DNA from 2 places in the Duganella sp. P38 genome. Region 2 is predicted to be linked to the other one. Evidence: riboswitches for the same ligand, from Rfam matches in the RefSeq annotation. Region 2 holds a riboswitch; the other holds the start of a gene.
What was found. A riboswitch is a leader RNA that binds a small molecule or an ion and turns the genes downstream of it on or off. The one in region 2 is predicted to bind cobalamin.
Positions count from the first base shown of each region.

Region 1: another riboswitch for cobalamin. It lies ahead of ACRQ5J_RS21970 (TonB-dependent receptor); the one in region 2 lies ahead of ACRQ5J_RS07080 (TonB-dependent receptor).

Region 1 is NZ_CP193936.1:4,717,107-4,721,313, reverse strand. Features, by position in the region: partial or broken gene ACRQ5J_RS21980 (heavy metal translocating P-type ATPase) at 1-853, shown strand, start outside; gene cueR (Cu(I)-responsive transcriptional regulator) at 850-1,236, shown strand; cobalamin riboswitch at 1,381-1,599, shown strand; gene ACRQ5J_RS21970 (TonB-dependent receptor) at 1,727-3,700, shown strand; gene ACRQ5J_RS21965 (glutathione S-transferase) at 3,740-4,207, shown strand, end outside.
Region 2 is NZ_CP193936.1:1,541,914-1,546,120, forward strand. Features, by position in the region: gene ACRQ5J_RS07070 (sensor histidine kinase) at 1-845, shown strand, start outside; gene ACRQ5J_RS07075 (hypothetical protein) at 940-1,731, opposite strand; cobalamin riboswitch at 1,829-2,047, shown strand; gene ACRQ5J_RS07080 (TonB-dependent receptor) at 2,188-4,207, shown strand, end outside.

The DNA.
Region 1 (4,207 bases), 2.1 Mb from region 2:
GCAACTGGCCGCCGCCGTGCAGCGCGGCAGCGAGCATGCGCTGGCACGCGCCGTGCAGCAGGCTGCGGAAGCGCGCGGGGCGGCGCTGACATCGGCGCCGGCCGCAGTCAGCGCCTTGCCGGGGCGAGGCGTGGCGGCGACGGTGGACGGCGTGCGCCTGCTGCTCGGCAGCACGCGCCTGATGCGCGAGCAGGGCGTCTCGCTGCAGGCGCTGTCGGCGCGCGCCGAGGAGCTGGAGCGCGCCGGCCACACCATTTCCTGGCTGGCCGACGATGGCGCGCATCAGCTGCTTGGCCTGTTGGCTTTCGGCGATCGGATCAAGCCGCAGGCGCAAGCCGCCATTGCGTCGCTGCACGCGATGGGCATCAAGACTGTCCTGCTCACCGGCGACAACCAGGGCAGCGCGGACGCGGTAGGCAGGCAACTCGGCGTGCAGCGCGTGGTGGCCAATATGCTGCCGGCGGACAAAGCCGGCGCCATCGCCGGCTTGAAAGGCGAGGGCGCCACTGTCGCCATGGTGGGCGACGGCATCAACGACGCGCCGGCGCTGGCGGCGGCCGATGTCGGCATCGCCATGTCCAGCGGCACCGACGTCGCCATGCACGCCGCCGGCGTAACGCTGATGCGCGGCGATCCGGCGCTGGTGGCGGCGGCGATTTCGATCTCGCGCCGCAGCTACAGCAAAATTCGCCAGAACCTGTTCTGGGCCTTTATCTACAATCTGATCGGCATTCCGCTGGCGGCCCTCGGCCTGCTCAACCCCATGGTGGCTGGTGGCGCGATGGCTCTCAGCTCGGTCAGCGTCATCAGCAACGCGCTGCTGCTGCGGCGCTGGAAACCGGAGGGCAAATGAATATTGGTGAAGCGGCCAAGGCGTCCGGCATCTCGGCCAAGATGATCCGCTACTACGAAAGCATCGACCTGATTCCAGCGGGGCGGCGCACCGATGCCGGCTACCGCGTCTACGGCGAGAACGACCTGCACACGCTGCGCTTCGTCAAGCGCGCGCGCCTGCTGGGCTTCTCGCTGGAGCAGATCCGCGACCTGCTGTCGCTGTGGCAGAACAAGGCGCGCGCCAGCGCCGACGTCAAAACCATCGCCATGGGCCACGTGGCGGAACTGAACCAGCGCATCGCCGAACTGACCGACATGCGCGACACGCTGCAAACCCTGGCCAGCTGCTGCTACGGCGACCATCGCCCGGACTGCCCCATCCTGCAAAACCTCGCCGATTGACCCGCCGCAAAATCGGTGTGCCCGGAATGCGCGATATTGCGATATTCGCGCAAGCGCTGAGCATGCTAGGGGCGGGGATGGTGCTGACGTTCAGCTGCTTCGGTGTGATGCGACGCCAACGCTTTGCAAACGTGAAGAAGTACGTATAATCCTGTCAAGTATGGTGCTCGCGCGTTTTTCTGAATGCGTAGTTAAACGGGAAACAGGAAGCCTTCGTTGGTGAACCTGTGCTGCCCCCGCAACGGTCAACAAGCGTCGTCTCGCGACGACAATCCGCCTCTCTACACCACTGTGCTTTTTGCATGGGAAGGTCAGGCGGATTCGCTTGCCAGCCCGGATACCGGCCAGACAGGTGGAGACGTCCAGGCGTCTCTGTTCAATCCGCTCACGGGGAGGTGAGGGGATTGCGCTACTCATTCAACCATTCATGATAAGTAAATCCATCGCCGTAATGATTGCGGTATTGCCGCTTGCCGTCCATGCAGACCCCGTGGACACCACGATTGAAGTACGAGGCCATTACGATAACGGCGTCGGCACCTCCAGCGCCGCCAGCCAGGGCGCGGTGACGGCGGACCTGATCGCCAATCGCCCGGCCCTGCGTCCGGGCGAGTTGCTGGAATTCGTGCCCGGCGTGATCGTCACCCAGCATAGCGGCGACGGCAAGGCCAATCAGTACTTCCTGCGCGGCTTCAACCTCGATCATGGCACCGACTTCGCCACCTTCGTCGACGGCATGCCGATTAATATGCGCAGCCACGCCCACGGCCAGGGCTATACCGACTTGAACTTCCTGATCCCCGAACTGGTGGACCGCATCAACTACAAGAAAGGGCCGTACTACGCCGACGAAGGCGATTTCGCCTCGGCCGGCGCGGCGCATATGACGCTGGCGAACAGGCTGCGCGACAACACCGCCAGCGTGAGCGTCGGCGAAAACGACTATCTACGCGCCGTCGTTACCGGCTCGACGCCGCTTGGCGCGGGAAGTCTGGTGTATGGCGCTGAGCTGGGCCACAACAACGGCCCTTGGGTGACGCCGGAAGCCTTCCACAAGAATATCGGCGTGCTGCGTTATACGCAGGGTGCGAGCGACCAGCAATTCAGCGTGACCGGCATGTTCTACAAGGGCGCCTGGCACGCGAGCAATCAGATTCCGCTGCGCGCGGTGCGGGAAGGAGCGCTGGACGAATTCGGCGCGGTCGACCCGAGCGATGGCGGCGACACCTCGCGTTACAGTGTCTCCGCCACCATGCGCAAGCGCTCCAGCGACGCGCTGCTGCAGGCGAACGCCTATCTTGTGCAATCGAGCCTGACGCTGTTCAACAACTTCACTTACTTCCTCGACGATCCGGTCAACGGCGACCAGTCGCGCCAGCACGAGAAGCGCCGCATGGGCGGCTTCGATGTGGCGCAGACGTGGTTCAGCCACTGGGGCGGGCTCGATGTCAGCAACAAGGTTGGCGTGCAGGGCCGCTATGATTATTTGTCGCCGCTGTCGCTGTATGCGACGCGCAACCAGCAGCCGCTGCGCGCCATCTCGGAGTCGCGCGTGAAGCAGGGCAGCGTGGGAGCGTATCTGGAAAACACCGTGCAGTGGCGCGATTGGCTGCGCACCACGGCAGGCCTGCGTTATGACCGCTACCGCTTTGATGTCGACAGCGATATCGCCGAGAACTCGGGCAAGGTCAGCGCCGGCACCACGTCGCCGAAACTGTCGGTGGTGCTGGGGCCTTGGGCCAGGACCGAATTCTTCGTCAATTACGGTGAGGGTTTCCACAGCAATGATGCGCGTGGCACCACCGTGCACCTGACGCCGAAGGAGCGCGAACCTATCGATCCGGTGACGCCGCTGGTGAAAACGCGCGGCGCCGAGATCGGCGCGCGCACCGAGTTCCTGCCCGGCCTGCAAAGCTCCGTCGCGCTGTGGAAGCTGCGCTCGGATTCGGAGCTGGTGTTTTCCGGCGATGCCGGCGACACCTCGCCGAGCCGTGGCAGCTATCGCTCCGGCATCGAGTGGAACAACCACTACATCGCCAATTCGTGGCTGCTATTCGACCTCGATCTCGCGTATTCGCGCGGGCACTATACCGAGCACGATGAGGCGGGCGATCATATCCCCGGCGCGATCGGCAAGGTCGCGTCGTTCGGCGCCACCATTACCGATCTTGGCCCGTGGTCGGCGGCGTTCCAGATGCGTTACTTCGGACCTCGTCCGCTGATCGAGGATAACAGCCGGCGTTCGGCCACCACCGCGATTGCGTATGCGCGCGTGGGCTACAAGTTCAATCGTCGCTGGTCGGCGCAGCTGGATGCCTTCAATCTGTTCGATCGCCGCGTCAGCGACGTGGATTATTACTATGCCTCGCGCCTGCCGGGCGAGGCGGCAGAGGGCGTGGAGGATGTGCATTACCATCCGGCCGAACGGCGCACTTTCCGCCTGACGGTCAAGGCGACGTTCTAACGCGCTACGGTGATGAGGCGAGGGTGCTACCATCGTCTCATGACGACTCCATACCAACTCTATTACTGGGACGGCTTGCAGGGCCGCGGTGAATTTGTCCGGCTGGCGCTGGAAGAGGCGGGAGCGCCTTATGTGGACGTGGCGCGGCACAAGGGCGGCATGCCGAAGCTGAAAGCCAGCCTCGATGGCGACAAGGTCGATCATCCGTCATTCGCGCCGCCGGCGCTGCTGGCGGGCGATATGCTGATCGGGCAGACCACCAATATCCTGATGTTTCTGGGGGCGAAGCACGGACTGGCGCCACGCTCGCAGCAGGGCCGCTTGTGGGCCAATCAGCTGCAACTGACGATCGCCGATATCGTCGCCGAGGCGCACGACACGCACCATCCTGTTTCCACCAATTTGTATTACGAAGACCAGAAGAAGGAAGCGAAGGCGCGCGCCAGGGACTTCCGCGAGCAGCGCATTCCCAAATTCCTGGATTATTTTGAAGGCGTCATCCAGCGC
Region 2 (4,207 bases):
ACCGCTTCCAGGTCATCGCCGCCAACGAGGATGGCGTCTGGAACCAGCATGGGGCCACGCTGCAATTCGAGATCAAGCCCGCGCTGTGGCAGACCAACTGGTTCCGCGTGCTGCTTGCCTTGCTGCTGGTGCTGCTGATGGCGGCGCTGTACCGCTGGCGCATGCTGACGGTGCGGCGCCGCGCCGAGGATCGCGCCGCCGCGCTGATCGAGGCGACGCTGCAGGAACGCAGCCGCATCGCCCGCTCGCTGCACGACAATCTGTTGCAGGCGGTGCAGGCGCTGCTGCTGCGCTTCCATACGCTACAAGGGCGGGTGCAACAGGAGCCGGACTTGCAGGAGCGCCTGAACCAGGTGTTGCTGCATGCCGAGCAACTGGTCGAGAGCACGCGCGACGAGGTGGTGGCGCTGCGCAGCGACACGTTGCGCGACGACCTGTTCGTGGCCTTGCGCAAGGCGGTGGCCGCCACGTTGCCGGCCGCTGAGCGGCTGCTGGCGTTTTCCATCGCGGGCCTTGCCCGGCCGCTGCGCGAGGAGGTCGCGGGCGAGCTTTACTACGTGCTGCGCGAGGCGGTGTGGAACAGCGCCAGGCACGCGCAGGCCAGCCGCATCGGCGTCGAGTTGCGGTTTGGCGCGGCGGCGCTGGAAGCGTCGGTGGCCGACGATGGCGTCGGCTTGCGTGACGACTGCCCGCTGGCGGCCGACGGCCACTGGGGCATCACCGGCATGCGCGAGCGTGTGCAGCGGATCGGCGGCGCCATCGAAATCGGCGCCGGCGCGACGGGCGGCGTGACCGTGCGCGTGACCATTCCCGCCGCGCTGGCCTACGCGCCGGCGCAAGCCTGACGCGGTGTCACCGCGCCGCTAACGACGCGGGGCAAGCCCGCCAGGCCTTGGCCAGACGGCTGGCGGGCCAGCGCCGGCAGCATAGGCCGAACGCCTAGCGGGCCGGCGCCGCCACGCCGCGCAGCCATGTGTAGGCGTACAGCGCCAGGGTGGCTGCCACCATGCCCAGCGCGAGCAGGCGCAAGCCGTCGGCGGCTGGCGCGCAGGTGGCGCAGGCCTTGGACAGCAGCAGCTGCGCGCCGCTGACCGTGCATAGCACCACGATCGGCCAGCCAAGGCGGCGGCGGAACTGCTGGATCGCCCGCTGGCCGGCGCGCGCGGCGATGCGCGCCGTGGCGTAGCCGTCCAGGCTATCGGTCAGCGCCATGCCCAGCACAAACGCGCCCGCCACCTGCAACGCATGCCAGCTGCCCGCTCCCAGCGTGGTGGCGGCATAGCCCCACGCCAGCGCCTGCAACAGACTTTCCACACCCAGCGCGAACAGCATGCCGACGCCGAGCGCCGTCAGCGGCCGTACATTGCTCAGCGGCGCCAGCACGCGCGCGCCGAACGACGGCATGGCGCCATCCGGCCCCGGCCACAACAGGCTGCGCGCGTTCAGCGCCGCCAGCGCCAGCAGCAGCACGCCGGGCAGCCATTCCAGCAGCGTCAGCGCCGCGATCAGCCCGGACTCCGGCCGCAGCCAGCCGGCCGCCAGGTCGGCCAGCGCCACGATCAGCAGCACCACCGCCGCGTGGCCCAGCGCGAACAAGGCCCCCATCCACGGCGCGGCGGCCGGACGCGCGCGCATCGTCAGGCCATCGATGGCGGCCAGGTGGTCGGGCGCCAGGCCGTGCCGCAAACCCAGCAGCAGGGCGATTTCAATTGTCGGCAGCGATTCGGTCATATACAATCCTAAATGCAAGTCAGTTGCGTTAATTATATAGGTTAAGCGACCGGGCCGTGGGTTCTCCATGACAGGTGTAGGGGCATTGAGGTAGAATCGGCTCCCATACGTGAATGGTGCCCCGCGTCTTTTCAGCCGCGGGGTGAAACGGGAAGCCGGTGACGCGCGCGATCTGCATTGCGCGCCAGTCCGGCGCAGCCCCCGCTGCTGTAAGCCTGACGACGCTGTCCAACCGCCACTGTGCATCCGCACGGGAAGGCAAGGGCAGCCAAGGATGAGGGCAAGCCAGAAGACCGGCCAGTCATGATTAATGCGCAAAGCCCGGGGTGTGGCTTTTGCCTGTTATTTGTTCGCTGTTTTCCATTGCTGCTGTCGCCGACGCACGCCGCTTGCGCGCGCGCGTTCGCTTGCCGTGGAGCGGCGGATTATTCCAACCATTCAGCACCGAGAAAATTCATGATCCGTTCCATGCACCGCCGTCCCCTGTCCCTGCGTCCTGTCGTTGCCGCCATCGCCCTGCTGTGCGGCGGCGGCGCTATTGCCGATGAGGCGGAGGTCCTGCCGACCGTCACCGTTCAGGGTGCTTCCGCCAGCGAGGGGCTGGGGCTGGCGCGCCAGCAGGCCACCGCCAGCCGTCTCGGCCTGACCGCGCAGGAACTGCCGGCCAGCGTCGAATCACTCAGCGCCGCCACCATGCAGGCGCGCGGCGACCTGCTGGTCAAGGATGCGGTGACCCGCACCACCGGTCTGACCGATATCAGCTCGCCGGGCAACGGCGTCGGCTACTCGGCGCGCGGCTTCAGCGGCAACGGCTCGATCGCGCTGCTGGAGAACGGCCAGCGGCCGCAGGTGGCGTCGGGCACGGCCACTTATCCGTCCGACCCGTGGGGTTATGAATACATCGAGGTGCTGCGCGGCCCCGGCTCCATCGTCTACGGCAGCGGCACCACCGGCGCCACCATCAACGCCGTGCGCAAGGCGCCATCGCGCACCGCCTCGGTGGAAGCGATGGGCGGCATCGGCGGCGGAGAAACGGTGCGCGGCGGTGTCGGCGCGACCGGCGCGCTGGGCCAGCAGGGCGCGTTCCGCGTCGACGCCTACGCCGACCACAGCGACGGCCTGATCGATCGCGGCCAGTCGCGCCACGGCAAGCTGCTGACCAGCGTGAACTATGCGCTGACGCCGGCGCTGGACCTCGACCTGTCGCTCGACCATCTGGAGCAAAGGCCGCAGCGCTATTTCGGCACGCCGCTGGTCAATGGCGGCCTGTCGCGCGCGTTGCGCGGACAGAACTACAACGTCGGCGATGCCGATGTGTCCTATGAAGATAACAAGGCCGTGGTGCGCCTGACGTGGCGCTACTCGCCGTCGCTGACCATCAGCAACGAGCTGGCCTACATGAAGGCGCGTCGCAACTGGCGCAACGTCGAATACTACAACTTCAACGCCGCCGCCAATCTGGTCGAGCGCAGCGATTATGTAGCGATTCACCACGACCAGGAGCAAACCGGCAACCGGCTGGAAGCGCGCTGGGTGGACGGCGACAACCGCGTGGTGGCCGGCTGGGAAGCGGCCACCATCAACTATGCCCACCGCAGCAACTCGCCATACGGCGGTTCCTCGACCGTCAAGCCAACCGGCTTCGACCCCGGCGTGTTCGACAGCCCGGACCTGCTGAAGCCGGTCTTCTCCACCGACACCACCACCCATGCGTTCTATATCGAGGACGCCTACCGCCTCAGCCCAGGCCTGCTGTTGCTGGGCGGCGTGCGTCATGACCGCTACAACATCGAGCGCTTGACGCCGCAAGGCGCCAGCGAGTTCGACGCCACGCTGCAATCGAACGCGGTGCGCCTCGGCCTGACGTGGCAGCTGGACCGCGCCACCTCGCTGTACGCGCAGGTGAGCAGCGGCAGCGATCCGATCGGCAATCTGCTGTCGCTAAACCTTACCAACAGCCGCTACAAGCTGACCTCGTCGCGCCAGGTGGAGGCGGGCGTCAAGCAATCGCTGGCCGGCGGCAAGGCCGAGTGGACGGCGGCGCTGTATCGCATCACCAAGGACGACATCATCACCCGCGATCCGAACAATGCTGCGCTATCGGTGCAGGGCGGCTCGCAGTCGTCGCGCGGCGCCGAGGCAACTGCCAGCGTGGCGCTGGACGCCGCATGGCGTGTCGAGGCCAACGCGGCCTACACCGACGCCCAGTTCGACCAGCTGATCGAAAGCGGCAATCTGTCGCGCGCCGGCAATCGTCCGTCCGATGTGCCGAAGGTGTCGGCCAACCTGTGGCTGAACTACCGCGCCAGCGCCTGGCGCGCGGCGCTGGGCGCGCGTTATGTCGGCGACCGCTACACCGACAACGCCAACCAGCACGTGCTGCCGTCGTACACCACGCTGGACGCGTCGCTGGGCTGGAACGTCCGCCGCAACGTGCTGGTGCAGCTCAACTTGCGCAACCTGACCGATAAACTGT